DNA from 3 places in the Siminovitchia sp. FSL H7-0308 genome. Region 1 is predicted to be linked to each of the others. Evidence: predicted binding sites of a transcription regulator. Region 1 holds the regulator's gene; each other region holds the start of a gene.
What was found. The regulator CtsR, encoded in region 1, represses protease genes until heat stress. The targets are predictions, from matches to a motif close to ATGGTCAATAAAGGTCAAACA.
Positions count from the first base shown of each region.

Region 2: clpP (ATP-dependent Clp endopeptidase proteolytic subunit ClpP) is a predicted target of CtsR. The motif match lies at 2,438-2,458, and genes of this name have one in related genera.
Region 3: MHB50_RS10910 (ATP-dependent Clp protease ATP-binding subunit) is a predicted target of CtsR. The motif match lies at 5,324-5,344, and genes of this name have one in related genera.

Region 1 covers NZ_CP150282.1:4,185,532-4,193,000, forward strand. Annotated here, with positions in the region: gene clpC (ATP-dependent protease ATP-binding subunit ClpC) at 1-1,284, opposite strand, end outside; gene MHB50_RS19600 (protein arginine kinase) at 1,286-2,368, opposite strand; gene MHB50_RS19605 (UvrB/UvrC motif-containing protein) at 2,365-2,910, opposite strand; gene MHB50_RS19610 (CtsR family transcriptional regulator) at 2,932-3,393, opposite strand; rRNA gene rrf (5S ribosomal RNA) at 3,941-4,056, opposite strand; rRNA gene MHB50_RS19620 (23S ribosomal RNA) at 4,249-7,179, opposite strand.
Region 2 covers NZ_CP150282.1:571,098-578,566, reverse strand. Annotated here, with positions in the region: gene MHB50_RS02690 (hypothetical protein) at 1-821, opposite strand, end outside; partial or broken gene MHB50_RS02685 (VOC family protein) at 1,161-1,518, opposite strand; tRNA gene MHB50_RS02680 (tRNA-Arg) at 2,234-2,305, opposite strand; gene clpP (ATP-dependent Clp endopeptidase proteolytic subunit ClpP) at 2,543-3,151, shown strand; gene MHB50_RS02670 (HPr family phosphocarrier protein) at 3,207-3,464, opposite strand; gene whiA (DNA-binding protein WhiA) at 3,484-4,443, opposite strand; gene MHB50_RS02660 (YvcK family protein) at 4,469-5,452, opposite strand; gene rapZ (RNase adapter RapZ) at 5,449-6,294, opposite strand; gene trxB (thioredoxin-disulfide reductase) at 6,729-7,469, opposite strand, start outside.
Region 3 covers NZ_CP150282.1:2,287,585-2,295,053, reverse strand. Annotated here, with positions in the region: gene MHB50_RS10930 (B12-binding domain-containing radical SAM protein) at 1-298, opposite strand, end outside; gene MHB50_RS10925 (acyltransferase family protein) at 481-1,512, opposite strand; gene MHB50_RS10920 (methylated-DNA--[protein]-cysteine S-methyltransferase) at 1,634-2,110, shown strand; gene MHB50_RS10915 (aspartyl-phosphate phosphatase Spo0E family protein) at 2,110-2,487, shown strand; gene MHB50_RS10910 (ATP-dependent Clp protease ATP-binding subunit) at 3,145-5,298, opposite strand; gene MHB50_RS10905 (hypothetical protein) at 5,496-6,533, shown strand; gene MHB50_RS10900 (CPBP family intramembrane glutamic endopeptidase) at 7,086-7,469, opposite strand, start outside.

The sequences.
Region 1 (7,469 bases):
ATCTTTCTCTTTACGGATCATTTCAAGCTTTTGCTCGAGCTCTTTTAAATTGGGAGGTGTCGTATAGGAACGAAGTCGCACTTTTGAACCGGCTTCATCGATCAGATCGATGGCTTTATCCGGCAGAAAACGGTCTGAAATATAGCGGTCAGACAATTTTACCGCGGCTTCAATCGCTTCGTCTGTAATAGAAACACGGTGATGCGCTTCATAACGGTCGCGTAGGCCTTCCAAAATTTGAATGGATTCTTCGACTGTTGGTTCATCAACCTGTATTGGCTGAAAGCGCCGCTCAAGTGCTGCATCTTTTTCAATATACTTTCGGTATTCATCCAATGTTGTAGCACCAATGCACTGCAACTCTCCGCGAGCCAAAGAAGGTTTCAAAATATTGGAAGCGTCTATCGCTCCTTCAGCTCCACCGGCACCAATCAATGTATGAAGTTCGTCAATAAATAAAATAATATTGCCTGCCTGCCTAATTTCATCCATCACTTTTTTCAAGCGGTCTTCAAACTCGCCACGATATTTTGTCCCCGCAACAACTGTTCCCATATCCAGTGTCATGACTCTCTTGTCACGGAGCGTTTCAGGCACTTCGTTATTGATAATTTGCTGAGCAAGACCTTCAGCGATCGCTGTTTTCCCTACGCCTGGCTCTCCGATAAGAACCGGGTTATTTTTTGTCCGCCTGCTGAGTACCTCAATGACGCGTTGGATCTCCTTGTTCCGGCCGATCACCGGGTCCAGGCTCCCTTCCCTGGCTATTGCTGTTAAATCGCGGGCCAAACTGTCCAGTGTCGGCGTATTGGCGCTAGAAGCATTTCCACCGCCATGTGTGCTGGCCTCATTGCTCCCTAAAAGTTGGAGAACTTGCTGTCGCGCTTTGTTGAGGCTGACACCCAGATTATTTAAGACTCGCGCCGCTACACCTTCACCTTCACGAATTAGTCCAAGCAAAACATGTTCCGTGCCCACATATGAATGGCCGAGTTTTCTTGCTTCATCCATCGAAAGCTCCATTACTTTTTTGGCCCGTGGGGTATAGTGGATCGTCTGAGACGTATCTTTTCCGCGTCCAATCAAGTTTTCAACTTCTTTTTGAATTTTTTCTGGACCGAGACCAAGTCCGTATAACGCCTTGGCTGCAATTCCTTCCCCTTCTCTGACAAGACCGAGTAAAATATGCTCAGTGCCAATATTTCCATGGCCCAAGCGAACTGCCTCTTCCTGGGAAAGGGCCAATACTTTTTGTGCTCTCTCTGTAAAACGACCAAACATCATGCTAATCTCCTCCTGTCCGTTTCTCTTCAAGCTTTAAACGTTCCCTGATTAACGCCGCTCTTTTTATATCCCGTTCAACAGGTCGAAGCGGCCCTCCTGCATATTGTTGTAAAAATCCTGGTTGTGTCAAAATCATGAGTTCATTTAATATGTTTCTTGAAAGATGAGTAATATATCCTGTATCTATGCCCAATCTGACGTCAGATAAACATTCTGCCGCCTCTTTTGTTTCAATAATTCTGCAATTGGCCAAGATCCCGTATGATCGGAACACTTTGTCTTCTAATTGTATGTTTGATGTTTTCACTAATGCTTCACGGGCTGCCCTTTCTTGGGCCACAATTTGATGAACAACACCTATTAGGTCGCCCACAATATCCTCTTCAGACTTCCCTAATGTAATTTGGTTGGAGATCTGGAATATGTTTCCCAGAGCCTCACTGCCCTCTCCATATATTCCCCTCACGACAAGTCCCAACTGGTTGATGGCTGGGATAATCTGATTCATTTGACGAGTAAGAATCAGAGCAGGCAAATGAACCATGACGGATGCGCGCAATCCAGTTCCAACATTAGTCGGACATGTAGTTAAGTAGCCAAACTGCTCATCAAACGCATAATCAACATGTTCTTCCAACAGGTCATCAATTTTACTTGCGCGTTCCAATGCCTCCATAATTTGCAAGCCCGGATAGAGGCATTGTATCCTGATGTGATCTTCCTCATTGATCATAACGCTGACGTCTTCTTTTTCGGAAAGGAAGACTGCTCCATGGGTTGCTTGCTCCGCCAACCTTGGACTAATCAAATACTTTTCCACGAGCACTCTTTTTTGCAAATCTTTTAATCCGTCAATTTCCAAAAATTCCAATGCACCGTAGTCGCGGAAAGCATGTACTTGGATCGTTTCATTTATTTTATGAATAATTTCCCTCGCTTCCTCATTGCTAAACAACGTAGGAAACTTATAATTTCGCAGATTTCGGGCCAATCTGATGCGGGAGCTTAAAATAATATCCGAATCAGGGCCTTCCGAACTCATCCAAGAACTGAGAGCTTGATTAAGAAACTTTTCGAGACTCATTCGCTTTTATCCTCCCCTTCATGCAATTTTTTTTCAAGGGAGCGAATTTGATCGCGTACTTCTGCGGCTTTTTCAAATTCTTCCTGCCGAACCAAAAAACCGAGTTTCTCTTTTAACAACTCTATTTCTTTTTTCAAATGCAAAGATCCGCCAATCCTTGTAGGCACTTTCCCTCCATGTGCCATATTCCCACTGTGCAGTCTTTTAATGATGGGGGCAAGCTGGTGCCGAAATGTTTTATAACAGTTTGCACATCCGAATCGCCCAACCTTGGCAAATTGCGGGTAAGTCATCTTGCAAACTTCACACTGAAGCACTCCTCCGGAAATCGATTCCGGAGCCGCTTGCTGATAAGCGGGATCAATATTCAATAGTCCGGCAAGCATATCGTTGATCGAAAAGCCGGTCCCTCCTTGAAGCAAATAAAGTTCCCCTTTTTCCTGTGCACAGCGCTCACACAGCTGAATAACGGTTTTCTCCCCATTCACAACTTTCGTAAAATGCAGGGAGGCCGGCCTTTCTTTACACTCTTGACAAACCATAATAGCCATCCTCCTTTTCCCCTAATCATATTTAATCGACAACAGCATCGCTTTTAACATACGAGCGCGCAGCTCGTCTCTTTCCGGTAAATCGATGTGTAATACTGTCCGGTCAATCACGTTTAGCATTAATTTTGCCTCGCGTTCGTTCAGTATTTTTTCCTCCAATAGTCGCATAATAACATCTTCCGCTCTTGTTTGAGAGATCTTTTTCCCAATCAGCACTTTTAATTGATCAATTAGATGGGCCTGATTATGAATTTTCACCCTGGAAATTCGGATATAACCGCCTCCCCCCCGCTTGCTCTCTACCATATATCCTCTTTCCATCGTAAAACGGGTGTTAATCACATAATTAATTTGCGAGGGAACACATTGAAACTTATCAGCCACCTCGCTTCTCTTTATTTCTACGATTTCGCCTTCACTAAGTTCCAATACTTTTTTTAAATATTCCTCGATAATATCTGACACATTCCGCATCATCAAGCCGCCTCCCTGACTTTATGCTTGACTTTGACTATATTTGACTTAAATTATACACGAAAAAAAGCCTCTTTTGCAATCAGATCGGTCATCTATATTTTTGCCTTTTTCCGACAAAATAAAACCAAAGCAAAAAAATGGCTATTTCGGAATAAAACAGAAAAAACATAGAGCGTATCCACTCTATGTTTTCGCTTGCCCGGCAACGTCCTGCTCTCACAAGGGGAAGCCCCTCATTACCATCGGCGCGCGAACTTAACTTCCGTGTTCGGGCTGCGGATCATGATGACCGGCGAATCTCTTCGTCATCTGCACTCGCTCGATTCTCATGGGCATTGCCCATTGCGAGTCTCTCTCCCTTGATTCCTCGATCTTCTTGGTCCTTCTGATCCTCGCTTACATTGAGTTTCTTTCAATACTTTCTTAAACATTCCGCATCATCAAGCCGGCTCCCTGACTTTATGCTTGACTTTGACTATATCCTTTCGGCTCTCAATGCTTTTTAAAAATCAAAAAGACACCCATTAATATGGATGTCCTGTTTGCCCGGCAACGTCCTGCTCTCACAAGGGGAAGCCCCTCATTACCATCGGCGCTGAAGAACTTAACTTCCGTGTTCGGGATGGGAACGGGTGTTGCCTCTTCGCTATCGTCACCAGACATATGTTGTTGTGAGATTCATTCTCTCAAAACCAGGATACATGAGAAGATTTCCGAGAACCGTTTTTGTTCAATCCAGCTCCGGACGCTATCGCTTTGCGTCACTTCGCTTCTTCTGGCAAAGTCGATTGACTTTTCCGCCAGAAGCTCCAGTGAGCTACAGCGATGGACGAGCGTCCTACGCTTTTTCGTTTGATTAAGTCCTCGATCGATTAGTATCCGTCAGCTCCATGTGTCGCCACACTTCCACACCGGACCTATCTACCTGATCATCTTTCAGGGATCTTACGTTGCCTGGCAAGCCAGACAATGGGAAATCTCATCTTGAGGGGGGCTTCATGCTTAGATGCTTTCAGCACTTATCCCTTCCGCACATAGCTACCCAGCTATGCCTCTGGCGAGACAACTGGTACACCAGCGGTGCGTCCATCCCGGTCCTCTCGTACTAAGGACAGCTCCTCTCAAATTTCCTGCGCCCGCGACGGATAGGGACCGAACTGTCTCACGACGTTCTGAACCCAGCTCGCGTACCGCTTTAATGGGCGAACAGCCCAACCCTTGGGACCGACTACAGCCCCAGGATGCGATGAGCCGACATCGAGGTGCCAAACCTCCCCGTCGATGTGAACTCTTGGGGGAGATAAGCCTGTTATCCCCGGGGTAGCTTTTATCCGTTGAGCGATGGCCCTTCCATGCGGAACCACCGGATCACTAAGCCCGACTTTCGTCCCTGCTCGACTTGTAGGTCTCGCAGTCAAGCTCCCTTCTGCCTTTACACTCTGCGAATGATTTCCAACCATTCTGAGGGAACCTTTGGGCGCCTCCGTTACCTTTTAGGAGGCGACCGCCCCAGTCAAACTGCCTGCCTGACACTGTCTCCCAACCCGATCAGGGTCGCGGGTTAGACGGTCCATACAGCCAGGGTAGTATCCCACCGTTGCCTCCACGGAAGCTGGCGCTCCCGTTTCCATGGCTCCTACCTATCCTGTACAAGCTGCACAGACAGTCAATATCAAGCTACAGTAAAGCTCCACGGGGTCTTTCCGTCCTGTCGCGGGTAACCTGCATCTTCACAGGTACTATAATTTCACCGAGTCTCTCGTTGAGACAGTGCCCAGATCGTTGCGCCTTTCGTGCGGGTCGGAACTTACCCGACAAGGAATTTCGCTACCTTAGGACCGTTATAGTTACGGCCGCCGTTTACTGGGGCTTCAATTCGAAGCTTCGCCTAAGCTGACCTCTCCTCTTAACCTTCCAGCACCGGGCAGGCGTCAGCCCCTATACTTCGCCTTACGGCTTCGCAGAGACCTGTGTTTTTGCTAAACAGTCGCCTGGGCCTATTCACTGCGGCTTCTCAGGGCTATTCACCCTAAAAAGCACCCCTTCTCCCGAAGTTACGGGGTCATTTTGCCGAGTTCCTTAACGAGAGTTCTCTCGCTCACCTTAGGATTCTCTCCTCGCCTACCTGTGTCGGTTTGCGGTACGGGCGCCTATTGCCTCGCTAGAAGCTTTTCTCGGCAGTGTGGAATCAGGAACTTCGGTACTTTTTTTCCCTCGCCATCACAGCTCAGCCTACACGGTAAGCGGATTTGCCTACTTACCGGCCTTACTGCTTGGACGCGCTTTTCCAGCTGCGCGCTTGCCTTATCCTCCTGCGTCCCTCCATCACTCAAACGGCAATGAGGCGGTACAGGAATCTCAACCTGTTATCCATCGCCTACGCCTTTCGGCCTCGGCTTAGGTCCCGACTTACCCTGAGCGGACGAGCCTTCCTCAGGAAACCTTAGGCTTTCGGTGGAAGGGATTCTCACCCTTCTTTCGCTACTCATACCGGCATTCTCACTTCCAAGCACTCCACCGCCTCTTTCAAGACGACTTCGCCGCGCTTGGAACGCTCTCCTACCATTGCTATTGCAATCCACAGCTTCGGTGATACGTTTAGCCCCGGTACATTTTCGGCGCAGAGTCACTCGACCAGTGAGCTATTACGCACTCTTTGAATGGTGGCTGCTTCTAAGCCAACATCCTGGTTGTCTAAGCAACTCCACATCCTTTTCCACTTAACGTATACTTGGGGACCTTAGCTGGTGGTCTGGGTTGTTTCCCTCTCGACTACGGATCTTATCACTCGCAGTCTGACTCCCAAGGATAAGTATTTGGCATTCGGAGTTTGTCTGAAGTCGGTAACCCGATGAGGGCCCCTCGTCCAAACAGTGCTCTACCTCCAATACTCTCACCTTGAGGCTAGCCCTAAAGCTATTTCGGAGAGAACCAGCTATCTCCAGGTTCGATTGGAATTTCACCCCTACCCACACCTCATCCCCGCATTTTTCAACATACGTGGGTTCGGGCCTCCAGTCAGTGTTACCTGACCTTCACCCTGGACATGGGTAGATCACCTGGTTTCGGGTCTGCGACCTCATACTCTTGCGCCCTATTCAGACTCGCTTTCGCTGCGGCTCCGTCTTTTCAACTTAACCTTGCATGAAATCGCAACTCGCCGGTTCATTCTACAAAAGGCACGCCATCACACTTATTGTGCTCTGACTACTTGTAGGCACACGGTTTCAGGTTCTATTTCACTCCCCTCCCGGGGTGCTTTTCACCTTTCCCTCACGGTACTGGTTCACTATCGGTCACTAGGGAGTATTTAGCCTTGGGAGATGGTCCTCCCGGATTCCGACGGGATTTCTCGTGTCCCGCCGTACTCAGGATCCACTCGGGAGGGAACGACGTTTCAACTACAGGGCTGTTACCTTCTTTGGCCGGCCTTTCCAGGCCGCTTCGTCTACGCCGTTCCTTTATCACTCCACTTTGAGTGTCCTACAACCCCGAAAGGCAAGCCTTTCGGTTTGGGCTCTTCCCGTTTCGCTCGCCGCTACTGGGGGAATCGATTTTTCTTTCTCTTCCTCCGGGTACTTAGATGTTTCAGTTCCCCGGGTATGCCTTCCATTCCCTATGGATTCAGAAATGGATACTGCCTCATTACTGGCAGTGGGTTTCCCCATTCGGAAATCTCCGGATCAGCTTGCTTACAGCTCCCCGAAGCATATCGGTGTTCGTCCCGTCCTTCATCGGCTCCTAGTGCCAAGGCATTCACCGTGCGCCCTTATTAACTTAATCTTTTTCGGTCAACGATTAGCATCGAATCTCTGTGTCAGCTCCCTCATTCACGTCATCACGCACTCGTAGTGCGCTCTGGCGCTCATTCGGTCGCTTCCTTGATCTTCTCGCTTCTCGTTGCCCTTGGTTGAGTGATACTGACACTCAAACCTAAAGGTTTTACACTTCTTATGGTTGCTCCATAATGGATCATCCATAAGGTGAACGATTCTCGGTTTGTTTCTTCTCATGTTATCCGGTTTTCAAAGAACGAAGTTGCTGACTTCCATCACATCATGTGATTCATCAGC
Region 2 (7,469 bases), 950 kb from region 1:
TGATCGTCATAAGGCAAGCTTTTTGATATACAGACGAGCAAAGCATCAGTCTTGATAATAGGATCGCGAAAAGATAAAGCATCTTTTAACTCTTTTGCAATCTCTGCTGAAAAATAGTAATTCATTAAACGAATCAACAAACACATTTTATTTCTAATCAGAAAATAACTATCCGTCCAAGACACATAGACAAATCTCGTTGAATAATCAGGATCGAACTGTAAATATTCTTGTTTTACAGCCTGATAGTCTTCTAGTAAAAGAGGAAGAATGAACTCTTTTTTATATCCTTGATCGAGTCCTGAATCATTGATGATCGATAATAAAGGATAGAACATGAATTTATAATAATCGGTATGAATCTTGTCCAAGGTCGCATTTAGAATATTTTTCACTAAAACGGGGTATGAACCAAGTGCTCTAATCGGAAGAGGAAATTCTTCCGTTTGAATTAAATGGATGATTTTATCTTGAAGAAAATAAAAAGCCTTATCATCCTCCGTCGATAATAAAAATTCAATTGTCCTCTCCTTTGCATATATATCGAGATCATCGAAATGCTTCATAAGAGCTTCCATAATCTGCGGCATTGGAAAATCACAGACAAAATCAATCAGATAATAAGAAGGATTATCCCAATGATCCACACGTTCAGGAAATTTGGAGGCAGCCACTTTAACACAATCTACAAGCACTTCAACCTGTACCTGAAGATCATCCTGCTGCTTAAATTGAAAAAGCTCACCAAGCGCATCATATCTCGTTTGCGGATGCTTGCTTTTGAGCTTTCTTAAAATTTTTCTTAACTTCAGTTCTACCAATTTGCCCACCCTGTTCTATAATACTTCTTTTTGTCATATACAGAGATCCCATAGAGTTTCCGCCATATTAAGGGAAACATTCACCTAATCATGCGATTGATCTCTTAAGAAGAAAATACCATAGTCTGGATGATTGCGGTAGAGTAAAACACATTTTTTTCCATCATTACTGGGATTTCGCGAAGATCACTTATACTTTTAAGTACTAAACTCAGCATACTTGCTATTGTCATTAAAGGAAGTACAGGCATTTACTTTTATAAAAGTAAAACGCAATAGTGGATGATAAACACTCCTCAAATAAGGCAAAGAACCAGTCTTAAAAAAGCAAGATTCATTTTATTCCTGCAGGTGGGTAAGAATATTGACGAGCTTCCCGAATGGATCCCTTACATAAAAGCGTCGAACTCCCCAAGGCTCCTCAACTGGCCCATACTCAATTGGAATCTCTGCTTTTTTCACCCGAGCCAGTGCACTATCAAGATTATCCAACTTTAATTGACAAATCGGGCACTGGTGTCCCAGAGCCGCCCTCTGAAAGAAAGTTAATTTGAGTGTCCATTTTCTCACGGGAGCCATAAGTCGCAATGAATCCCATATCCATCAACTGGTCAAGTCCGAGCACTTCTCCATAGAAGTACATTGCTTTAGAAATGTTCGGTGTCTCCACATTGGCAACAATTCTTTTAACCTTCATTCTACATCCTCCTGCGTTTTTCATATCTTATTTTATCCAACAGAATATCATTGTTTTTTTATCTTATCGATTCGGCAGGATAATAGCAAATAATGGGATTTACAGGTTATTGGAGCTAAAACTGTTACATTTGGCCGTTAAAAAATAAAACCTGCGTCCCGCTTGCTGTCAGTAACAGACGCCAGGGCAGGCGAGATTTGCGCTCTGCGGCTCTCTGACTTTGATGAGGATAAATGTACACTAAACTTGGATAAAACACTTATGAGAGAAGATGGCACGACAAAACAGGAGAAAGAGAGATTGGTTTGGATGACTTTACATTTCCAAATGGGATGAATGGCTAACAAATGATTCTCAGATTAAAAGAAAAGACCAAAGTGTTTTTCGTGAATCCCTAGGCGAATTGATTAAAATGCCAAACTATGGCGGGGCACTAAAAACATTGTGTAAAAGTAATGGTCTAATACACACAACACCACATATGTTTAGTCATACTAATGAAATGACGATGTGGGAAGCTGGTATTTCTGTTTTAAATTACATTGGAGACAAAAGTATATTATTAGAAACCTATGGGCATATGTCGAAGCTTCAGCCCAATAAAACAATAGAAGAATTGGTCACGTAAGTTAGAGGAAATAAATTAGCCAGTGGGACTATTGTCGGTCTTTCAATTAAAAAAGCACCAACAAACGTTGATGCTTCAAAGTTTTAGCGCCCTCGGCAGGAATCGAACCCACATTTCAAGAACCGGAATCTTGCGTGTTATCCGTTACACTACGAGGGCTTGTTTTTTTTCCGTACGATATATTATTATAGTCCAATTAAATAAAGGTTGCAACCTTTATTTTAGTTTAAAATGCGGTAATATGGATAATATGGTTTGTATGGAAATATATTTTTGAGAAAGAAAGCGAATTGTTTGACCTTCCTTGACCATCCATGTATGATATCATTACATATAATGTAATACACAAATTACCAAAGGCTTATTGAAAGCCTTGAAAAATGAGGAGGATAAATTATGACCTTAATTCCAACAGTCATTGAACAGACAAACCGTGGGGAACGCGCTTATGACATTTATTCGCGATTGCTCAAAGACCGGATCATTATGCTCGGCAGCCCCATTAACGACACGGTGGCGAATTCCATCGTAGCTCAATTATTATTCCTTGAAGCGGAAAACCCTGAAAAAGATATATCCATTTACATCAACAGCCCTGGCGGAAGCATTACAGCCGGAATGGCCATTTACGATACGATGCAATTTATCAAATCAGATGTACAAACGATCTGTATCGGCATGGCCGCATCGATGGGTGCATTTCTGCTTGCAGCCGGCACGAAAGGAAAGCGGTACGCGTTGCCAAACAGTGAAGTTATGATCCATCAGCCGCTTGGCGGAGCGCAGGGACAAGCGACTGAAATTGAAATCGCTGCAAGGCGCATCCTTTCCATGCGTGAAAAATTAAATAATATTTTGGCTGAACGCACCGGCCAACCGCTCGAAGTCATTCAGCGTGACACTGACCGCGACAATTTCATGTCCGCAGAAAAAGCAAAAGAGTACGGTCTCATCGACCATATTATCCAGCGTAATGAAGGTTTGAAGACGGATAAAAATGAATGATATGAAAAAGGCCATCCCGGGTTCTTTACGGAATCCAAGGGGTGGCCTTTTTGTTTTACTGTTCATTTTCCACAAATTCGGCAAGCTTCTTCAATGCCTCTTCTTCGTCAGGTCCTTCAGCAATCAATTTGATGGCTGCTCCGGAACCCGCAGCTAAGCTCATTAAGCCCATGATGCTTTTCGCATTTACTTTTTTTCCGTCTTTTTCAATAAAAATATCGGATGAAAAGCGATTTGCCTCCTGAACAAATTGAGCCGCAGGTCTTGCCTGCAATCCTGATTTTAATTTTACTGTTACATCTTTTTCTGCCAAAATAATTTCCTCCCATTCTTTATTTTTTATTTAATAAAAGAGAGCGATCGCCGTGACGCAGCTTATCGGCAATTTCATCGATTTTTCTCAGGCGATGATTAATGCCGGATTTGCTGATTTGTCCGCCTGACACCATTTCTCCCAGTTCTTTTAGTGTTACATCTTGATGGGCCATTCTTAGCTCTGCAATTTCCCGCAATTTATCGGGAAGTAAATCAAGGCCAACGGTTTCTTGAATATAGCGGATATTTTCAACTTGCCGGAGTGCCGCCCCAATCGTTTTGTTCAAATTGGCTGTTTCGCAATTTACAAGGCGGTTGACCGAGTTTCTCATATCCCTGACAATCCTGACGTCTTCAAAACGGAGGAGTGCGCTGTGAGCCCCGACAATATTCAAAAACTCGGTTATTTTTTCAGCTTCCTTTAAGTATGTGATAAAACCGTTTTTTCGCTCCAACGTCTTGCTGTTCAATTGAAATGAGTTCATTAATTCACATAAGGAATCGTTATGTTCCTTATAAATCGAAAATATTTCCAAGTGATACGAAGAAGTTTCGGGATTATTCACTGAGCCCCCGGCCAAAAAAGCTCCCCGAAGATAGGATCGCCTGCAGCATTTCTTTTTAATCAAAGCTGGGGATATTTCACGGATGAACGTGAAATTGTCCCCCAAAATTTTTAAATCCTTTAATAGCGGTTCTGCTTTATCCCGAAGTCGGACAATGTACACATTGTTTTTTTTCAGCCTCATTTTTTTTCGGACGAGCAGTTCAACCACCGTATCGTAATTTTTTTTGATGAGAATATAAATTCTTCTTGCAATGGCCGCGTTTTCAGTTTGGATATTGACGATCAGTTCCCGGTTGGAAAAAGAAAGTGAACCGTTCATTCTAATCAGTGCTGACAGCTCGGCTTTTGTACAACAATCTTTTATAGATAAGTTTGTCAACTCTTTTTTCGTTACCGAGGCAAATGACATGAGATATTCCTCCTTTACCAACCTCCTACGAGTTGGCAATGCGGCTCACGTTGGTTCCCAATAATGAATAGAGGATGTTAGCTACTTTTTCAGTATCATGCCGAATCAGCCCTTGCTCAATGCTGGCGATTTCGTCGCAAATTACTTCCATCCCGAACGAACGGAGCTGGTCAAAATCATAATATACAGGAACAGCCATTTCTTCTTCATATCGATGCTGCAAGGCTGAAGGAATACCATTGTCATTCACGATGATCGTGTCAATAAACGAGCACTTCATGTGATCGTTGAGCGCTTTGACATGATCCGCCGCCGTGAAACCATGGGTCTCTCCAGGCTGGGTCATCAAGTTGCAAATATACACTTTTTTCGCTTTTGCAGCGCATACTTGCTCGCCGAGCCCTGGAACAAGCAGATTTGGTAGAATACTCGTGTATAAACTTCCTGGCCCGATCACGATTAAATCGGCTTCCTGTATCGCTGCAATTGTATCCGGCAGCGGTTGAATTACTTCCGGCGTCAAATAGACGCGTTTAATTACTTTTCCCGAATATGGAATTTTTGATTCCCCGGAAACGAACGTACCGTCCATCATTTCCGCGTGAAGAATCACACTCTGGTTTGCGGCGGGAAGGACCTTTCCCCGTACGTTTAAAACACGGCTCATTTCCTTCACAGCATAGACGAAATCACCGGTAATGGACGTCAATGCAGCGATAATCAAATTTCCAAGAGAATGCCCGGAAAGCTCGTTGGACGTGTTAAAGCGATGTTGGAACATCTCTACAATGAGCGGTTCGACATCCGACAAAGCCGCTAGAACGTTTCTGATGTCACCAGGCGGCGGTATTTCCAGCTCATTGCGCAAGCGCCCTGAACTGCCGCCATCATCGGCAACGGTAACAATCGCTGTTAAGTCAACAGGATATTTCTTTAGTCCTCTAAGCAACACCGACAATCCGGTTCCTCCGCCAATGACGACAATTTTAGGCAATGGTTTGTTATTCATGTAGCCAATCCCCTCTTTTTCTCAATGTCACGGTGAGTGATCCGGATTTGATAATCATTTTCAAAATATTGGCCAATATATTCGGCGAGTGCCACGGAACGATGCTGTCCTCCGGTACAACCAATTGCCACGACAAGCTGGCTTTTTCCCTCCCGTTTGTAATGGGGAAGCATAAAGCTAAGCAAGTCAGTCACTTTGGCCAAAAACTTTTGCGTGTCGCTCCACTTTAACACATAATTGGAAACTTCCTCTTCCAATCCGGTTTTGGGCCTCATATGGTCAATATAATGCGGGTTTGGCAAAAACCTGACATCAAATACGAGATCGGCATCAATCGGAATGCCGTGTTTAAACCCAAACGACATGACGTTTACCGTAAAAATCGCTTGCCTATCCGCGGAAAATTCCGTGAGAATTTTTTCACGAAGCTCTTTCGGCTTCATGACCGACGTATTGTAAATATGCTGTGCCCGGCCTTTCAACTCTTCCAGCAGTTTACGCTCCTGCATGATGCCTTCCAACGGCAAACCTGACGGAGCAAGCGGATGTGAGCGGCGTGTTTCTTTATATCTCCTCACAAGCACACCATCATCCGCATCAAGAAACAAGATTTGCGGGGTAATCCAATTAGAATCCGATAACTCATCAATCACTCGAAGGAGCGTGTCAAAAAACTCCCTGCCCCTCAAGTCCATCACCAATGCCACCTTATTCATTTTATTGCCGGATTCCTTCATCAGTTCTAGAAATTTCGGCATCAATGCAGGCGGCAAATTGTCCACACAGAAAAACCCAAGATCCTCAAAACTGTGTATCGCTACTGTTTTTCCCGCTCCGGACATTCCAGTGATGATGACCAATTGGATGTCCTCAGAAGTCCCATTTAACAATGACCTCACCCCTTGCCACTAATCAACTAATAAGAACCTTTCTATATGTATATGCAAGGCCGTATGAGAGTTCTTCCGTAAACACGAAAGCGCCTTGCCGATTATCCACATAACAGTGCGTAATCGCACCTTGACTCTGTTTCAACGCTCGCCGCACATTCTTTTCATTCTGAAACGAGATAAAACACTGTTCACTATATTATACTATTTTCACGCCGAGAAAAACAGTGACGAATCAGCGTCATAATAAAAGCATCTAAAAAAAGCACAGGATCACCTGTGCTCAAAAAGGGATATTGTATAAAAAGGGGGTCAATATCTCATATACAAATATACACAAATAACATTTCACCACTGTTACAAACAGATTAAATGGCGATTACGGCTTACTGGGCAAGCTGTTGATCCTTCAAGTGTTCAATATATATTTGCGCGCTTTGGGCAGCGATGCTCCCATCTCCGGTCGCGGTGACAATTTGCCTTAGCAGTTTGTCACGAACATCTCCTGCAGCAAATACGCCTGGTATGCTTGTCGCCATGTTTTCGTTCGTTTCGATATAACCAGAATCATTCGTAATTCCGAGATTCTCCACAGATTTGGTGAGCGGGTCCATCCCGATATAGACGAACACGCCGTCCGTTGAAAACTCTCTTTCTTCACCTGTCTCCGTTGAAACAAGTGTGACCGATCCTACTTTCCCGTCTTTTTCGTTGATCTGTTTTACGGTATGGCTCCAAATAAAGTCGACCTTTTCGTTAGCGAATGCCCGCTGTTGAAGAATTTTTTGGGCACGGAGCTCATCCCGGCGGTGAATAATTGTTACTTTGGAGGCAAATCGGGTTAAATAGACCCCTTCCTCTACAGCCGAATCTCCTCCACCGATCACAACAAGCTCTTTATCTTTAAAGAAAGCTCCGTCACAAACCGCGCAGTAGGAAACGCCGCGCCCCGTCAATTCAGTTTCCCCCGGAACACCGAGCTTTCTGTATTCGGCTCCCGTAGCCACGATAACAGACAATGCTTTGTATTCTTTCGAACCTGCTTTTACAATTTTATATGATCCTTCGTCAACGATTTCTTGAACATCACCGTATGCATATTCAGCCCCGAATTTTTTGGCATGCTC
Region 3 (7,469 bases), 1.9 Mb from region 1:
AATAAATTACGTCGTACGAAACTTCCGGGCCACCCAAAATGAGGACCGCATCCGGCAGGATCTTACGCAAAATTTGAATCACTTTCACTGTTTCTTCAATGTTCCATATATAACAACTGAAGCCGATCACGTCCGGTTTTTTGGCAAATAAGTCGGATGCAATATTTAAAACCGGATCATTGATCGTGTATTCAGCTATTTCGACTTCAAATTCCGGTGCAGCGTATGCTTTTAAATATCGGATGGCTAAATTTGTATGGATAAATTTCGCGTTTAAAGTACTTGCGATTACTTTCATGAAACATGGCAACTCCTTTTTTTGACACTCTTTTTCTATTTTAGCGGAGAAAGGGGGAAACCACAATTTCACGAAAAATGTCGAGCGAATATAGCAGGATAAAGACCAAATACAACGAATTAGAAAAAAGGACTACGAAAAACCTTGAAAATTTAGAACCTCCCCATTTTAATGGGGAGGCTTCAGGAATGTCTTAGTGCTCTATATTCTTTTCTCAGCTGCTCGAAAAACTTTTTCAACTTTGACATTCTTAATTCTATGAACGGCTGTGTCAAACTCGTTACATATTTGCTGGAAAGGATGGCGGTTAAAACGAAACTGGCGAAAATCAGAACAGGTAGGGTCAGTGTTTGGTTTAGATAATCCTCCAAACTGCTTCCTCTAAACAAGCGAATGATAAAGCCATGAAGCAAGTAAACGTACAGTGTATTTCTTCCCCACCTTGTAAAAAAGAAGCGTCGGCGAGGAACGAAAGCAAAGAAACTTCCAGCCATCAAAAACTGAAGTGTGTATATGCCGGTTCGCTTCAACATTCCCAAAATGGCTTCACTTTCCAGTTCACCATATGGCTTTGACCCGAAGAACCATTTTTCATCTAAGTCCGAAAAATAGACGATTCCAATTGTTACTACGAACATGACAGTCGCCGCCACAACTTTTGCCTTATTGGATCGTAACATCTGAAAGTCGTCTTTGTTTAAAAAGTATCCCGCCAGGAAAAAAGGAAAGAAAACGAGCGTTCTTGATAAACTGAGATAATTCGTAATCCAATCGGCATATCCGGCAGCAAGGCCGATTGCAATGGTAATTGTTAAAGCCACGGCCGGTTTAAATTTGTTAAAGACCAAAAGCAAAATATTCCAGAAAAAGAGGCTAATTAAGAACCAAAGCGACCATTTTGGGTCAAGCAGTTCAAAACGAAAAGTATCTTCTTTGTGCAAAAAGTAATAAAAAACAGCGTAAAGTCCTTGGAACAGAATATATGGAATGATTAACTTTTTTGTTATTTTCCAAATATAGCCTTTCTCATATATTCCTTTGGCAAAAAATCCTGATATGATGATAAAGGCGGGCATATGAAACGTATAAATAAAATTATACAAGTAGGATATAAAAGCGTTTGTTTCAATGTAGGATTGGATCAAATGACCAAACACAACAAGAAAGATTAAAAGGGTTTTGGCATTATCAAAATAACTGTCTCTTTTATCCATATGCAATCACCTGCTTGATTCATTTATTAAGTCAGCCTATATTTTCCCTTTACGTCGTTTAACAAACATATGATATTTTCATTTGCCATATTATAACAAAATGAGGTAAGGAGTCTAGAGAATGTATTATACAACTATGGACAGTCCAATTGGACAACTTGTCATAACAGGGACGGATGAGGCAGTTACGGGTATTACGTTTGGATGGGACAAGTTTCTACAAACAGCCACCAAACCCGTGGAAAATGCCGAACATTCCATCCTCAAAGAAGCGGAGCGGCAATTGGATCAGTATTTTAAAGGCACAATTCAATTATTTAACGTGCCGTTATTTTTACATGGTACATCATTTCAAAAAATGGTGTGGAGTAAATTGTTGGAAATTCCGTACGGCCAAACGCGAACCTATGGAGAAATCGCAAAGTGGATCGGTAATGAGCAAGCGGTAAGAGCTGTTGGACAGGCGAACAGAAGAAACCCAATTCCTATTATTATCCCTTGTCATCGGGTAGTTGGGAAGAACAAGTCACTCATGGGATATGCTGGAAATCAAGTTGATAAAAAAGAGATTTTGCTAAAATTGGAAGGAGTATTATAATGAACCACAAATATGTCAAAAGTGTGACTGGTCGTTTTCAGGCGTTTACAAAAATAGAGACTTTTGAGATAATGAGGAAGTTGAAAAGGAAAATAATTGGCGGGGGAGAACGAACGATGGGTTACGGTAGGATGGAAAAGCAAATCTTGTTGGCAAAAATTCAGGAAAAACGCGAAGAAATGTTTTTTATTGGCAATAAATATGGACTGAATGCCGAGGAAACAGTGAGATGCAGCCGTGAGCTTGACCAGTTGTTAAATGAATATTATCGGGACTTTCAAACTGGCACAGTTTCTAAAAAAGTGAGACATGCTCTAAAGAAGTCATTCGTATTATTTTCCAAACCATTTCGTCAAAACCATATACGGTCGTCCTAATAGATTGCAAACCCCGAGAATATAATTCATACAGTAAAAAACGATAAAAAAGAGAATGGGACATAAGCAAATACGAAATAGCAAAACCGAACAATTCATTTATAATTGTTCGGTTTATTTGTGTAAAAAAATCCCTATCATCGCTACGTCAACATATTTCGCTTTCCTGCGGGATCTTCAGCTCGAGCTATTCCCGCGGGAGTCTACATATTTTGACTACGCTAAATGCTTGCGTATTATACACTGGGATAATTTTCGCCATGGACACGTTAAGTGAAATAATGAATATACAAGCTCAATCAGTGGGAGGGGGAGGTGCACATGATGTGACTTTCTTCGCCTGCAAACCTCTAAATCCCACTTTGGTGATGTATAAAAAGGAGACTCCACTGCTAGATAAACGAAACATCAATGAGCGGGTTTTTAGTTCCTGATTGAAGCAGAACAAAGCTTAAGATTGAAAGTGACCAGTGCTTGCTCAGACATGGCCCGTCTCCTTAAATTCACCGAAATCGAAAAGGCTTAAAGTGAAACTGTTCTGTTGGCGAGCTCAGACAGCCGTGTCCTCGAAAAAAGCTTACACTTTTTACAAACACAAGTTTTTTTCTCGATAAAAAGACCGTCGAGAAACGCTCGACGGCCTGGGATTGCCTCGTATTAGGCAACTTCTTTTTGGATGACTTTGATTTGTCCGTTTTCCACAACTGCGTGCAGATCTTGAACATTTTCATGGTCTAAAATGTAGTCGGATATTTGATCCTCCAAATGCTCCTGAATGGCTCTGCGGAGAGGACGTGCCCCGTATTGAGGGTGGTAGCCCAATTCCGTTAGTTTTTCTTTTACCTGATCGGAAATCGTGATCGTGATTCCTTGTTCGGAAAGTGTCCCAGCCAGTTCAGCAAGTAACAGATCAACTATTTTCAAGAGATGTTCTTTTTCAAGTGAGTTAAATTCGATAATCGCATCGAAGCGGTTAAGAAATTCCGGCTTGAAAAATGCACCGAGCTTGTCAAGAATGCTTGTCTCTTTTAATGCATTACTTTGGCCAAATCCCACATGAATTTGCTTTTCGCCTGTTCCTGCATTGCTCGTCATGATGATGACTGTATCTTTAAAGCTGACTGTCCGGCCTTGGCTGTCAGTCAATCTGCCATCTTCTAAAATTTGCAGGAACATGTGTTGAACGTCCGGGTGCGCTTTTTCGATTTCGTCAAGCAATATAATGCTGTACGGGTTGCGGCGCACTCGTTCTGTAAGCTGTCCGGCTTCCTCATGGCCGACATAGCCCGGAGGGGAACCGATCAGTTTTGAAACGCTGTGTTTTTCCATATATTCGCTCATGTCCAGGCGAATATACGCGTCTTTTGTGCCAAATAGTTCTTCAGCCAGTACCTTTGTAAGCTCTGTTTTACCAACCCCTGTGGGTCCTACAAACAGGAACGAACCAATCGGGCGGCTTTTCGCTTTTAATCCGGCTCTGCTACGGCGAATGGCTTTAGCTACTTTTTGAACGGCTTCCTCTTGTCCGATGACTTTTGCCCCCAGAGCTTTTTCCAAGTGTTTCATTTTTTTCTGTTCATCTGATTCGAGCTTGCCGACGGGAATGCCCGTTTTTTTCGCTACGATTTCCTGAATATGGCGGACGTCTACGACAACCCGCTTTTCTGGAGACTCTTCTTTAAGAAGTTTTTCGAGATCCATTTCTTCGTCTCGAAGTTTTGCTGCCGTTTCATAATCTTCTTTGGCAAGGGCCGCTTGCTTTTCTTTCTCAATTTCGGCAAAGCGTTGTTGGAGCGACTCTTTATCTGTATCTTGAATCGTCAAGTTGAGTTTGGAGCCGGCTTCATCCATTAAGTCGATTGCTTTGTCAGGCAGGTAGCGATCCTGAATGTAGCGGCTTGATAGTTCTACGCATGCTTTTAACGCTTCGTCTGTAAACGTTACATCATGGTAGTTTTCATATTTCTCTTTTAATCCTTTCAAGATTTCCAGGGCCTTGTCTGAAGATGGCTCTCCGACCTGAACCGGCTGGAAGCGCCTTTCCAGTGCGGCGTCTTTTTCAATTTGTCGATATTCTTTTAGTGTCGTGGCCCCGATGACTTGCAATTCTCCACGTGCGAGCGCCGGTTTTAAAATATTCCCGGCATCCATCGATCCTTCAGCGGATCCGGCTCCAACAAGAAGATGCACTTCATCAATGAACAACAGGATGTTTTTGCGGCTTTGAAGCTCTGTGATGAGTTGTTTCATCCGCTCTTCAAACTGTCCGCGAATACCGGTATTGGCGACAAGAGATGCCACATCAAGCAAATAGACTTCCTTGTTTTTTAGTTTGGCGGGCACTTTTCCTTCAACAATTTTCAGCGCCAACCCTTCCGCGATAGCAGTTTTTCCGACACCTGGCTCACCGATGAGCACCGGATTGTTTTTCGTTCGCCGGTTCAATATTTCGATGACCCGGTTTATTTCTTCCTCGCGGCCAATTACAGGGTCGACCAGTCCGGCTCTGGCGGCATCGTTTAAGTTATGACCGTGCTGATCAAGAAATCCTCCGCCGCGTCCTGTTGTGCTTCTTTCTTTTTGGGATACGCCCATGTTTTGCCCAAATGGCTGATTCATTCCGGGGAATTGTTTAAATAAATCATCAAAGCTGCCAAATTGACTTTTAAATGGGACGCCTCCTAATGCACCGAGTTGTTGTTTTTCCGACGCATAGCATTCTGAACATAATGCCATCGTTTGCTTTTGTCCGTTAATATTGACGTGGAGATGAATGTTTGCTTGTTTTTCCTTACATTTACTGCAAAACATATACACCAAACCTCCATTTGTTATTTTTTTGATCTTCTTTGACCATTTAATGATATAAAAAAGGTCCTTTGACATTGACTAACTTTGACCTTTGATTTCATTATACACTGACCAATTTTGACTTTCAACTCTTTTTTACTCATTTTGCAAATTTTTTTGGGCAAGCCATCATACGATTTTTCTAAGGGGGATGAGCCGTGAAGAATTGGATAGATGTATGTCAAGTGGCTGCCGTTTACGTAGGAACCGTCATTGGTGCGGGATTTGCAACAGGAAGGGAAATTGTAGAGTTTTTTACACGGTTTGGTTTTCTTGGCTTGTTGTCAATCCTGATGGCAGGATTTTTGTTCGTAATCCTCGGTTCAAAAATCATGTTGTTGTCAATTGATATTAAAGCGACATCATTTGAACAATTAAATGAATATTTGTTTGGAAAAAAGTTGGCGAAGTTTATTAATCTATTTCTATTAGTTATGCTTGTAGGCGTTTGTGGAGTAATGCTTGCGGGCGCGGAAGCATTGTTTGTCGAGCAGTTGAATTTCCCCAAATTTTCCGGCATGCTCTTAACCACGTTTATTGGTCTGGTTATTATGGCTGCCGGGATAAAAGGGCTGTTGGCGATTAATGTGATTGTTGTTCCAATGATGATCGCCTTTAATACAGCCGTCCTTTTTCATATTGTCCCTGGGGGGAATGTTACATTATGGTTTCAAGTAGAAGATGCAGGTAATGGGTGGTTTGCAGTGTTGTCAGCCATTTCGTATGCCGGCTTTAATCTTGCTTTGGCTCAAGCTGTACTAGTTCCCCTTGCTGCAGAAATAAATGACAGAAAAACAGTCAAATGGGGTGGGGTGATGGGAGGGGTATTTCTCACCGTCCTGCTAATTTCCAGCCATATCTGTTTATCCGTGTTGCGTGATCCCAGGATGTTTGAAATTCCGATGGCGGTGATTGTTCATGAGTCGGCAGGAAGTCTTTACCTTATATATATCCTCATTATATATGGAGAAATTTTTACAACATTGATTGGCAATACATATGGGATTGAACGTCAGCTCCATCAATACGTTCCGACAAACCCCTTATGGATCATTCTGTTCCTGTTTATCGTGTTTTGTTTGATTAGTCTTGTGAAATATGGCAAGCTGCTCGGTTTGTTGTATCCGTTATTCGGCTATGTGAGCATTGGCTTTTTGCTGTTGTTGTTGATAAAGCCGGCGAAAGTGTCTCCATAAAAACGACTGTCTATTCCGGCCGTTTATTGAATTGAGGGCTTTTTATCGTTGATCATCTCAAAATACCCTTTAAGCGGCTGGGTGCAAAGGGGCGAAGGGGAGGTTGTTTTCATATGCGATAATGTTCCTATATATTTGGAAAAGTTGTGGGTGAGGGTAATTGGAAGGCAGTAATGAAGAACCGTTGCCATATGAAAACTATCCTATTCGTTACACCGTATATATAAAAAGACAAGCAATAGGGAGGAGTATGGTTGATAATGTTTCAATTGACTGCCCAATGTTCTGTATGCAAAAAAGAAATTCAGCCTTATGAAGAGATTTATGTGAAGATGCGCTATCCGAAAAGCCGAGGTATGACTGAAATCAAAGCATACATACAGAATGAAGGGAAAATAATCTGCAAAACATGCTTCGATAAAAAGAGGTAGAGGAGGGGCTTTTATGACAAAAGTCCCCACTTGCAAGTATGGTAGATATTTTTCTCGGGGCATACAATCCAAAACAAACATATAGACCTTTTTCACAAACGATAGAAGAAATGCTTTTCTATTATTGAAGAGGGAAGAGAATCAAGAGTAACAAATTAAATGTTAAATGGGACAGGATGACGAGTCGAATGCTTCTTTTCCAAATATATAGCCAACCCCACACAAGTCCGCTGACGAAGGCGGCAATCACCAAGATAAAATAACCGGTAAAATAAAATGCCGCTCCATTCAGTAGCGCTCCCGCAAAGATGGCGCCAATTGGATTTAGCCAAACCAGCAATTTTTTTAGGACAAATCCCCGCCAAAAAATTTCTTCTCCAGGAATCATAATAAAAACGAGGACTAAATAATGCCAAAAAAATTCAAAGCTAAAATGGGTGTAAACGCTATCCACTTGTTCAGATAACGGATTCGGTATAATTCCCAACACCCAATCTCCAATGAA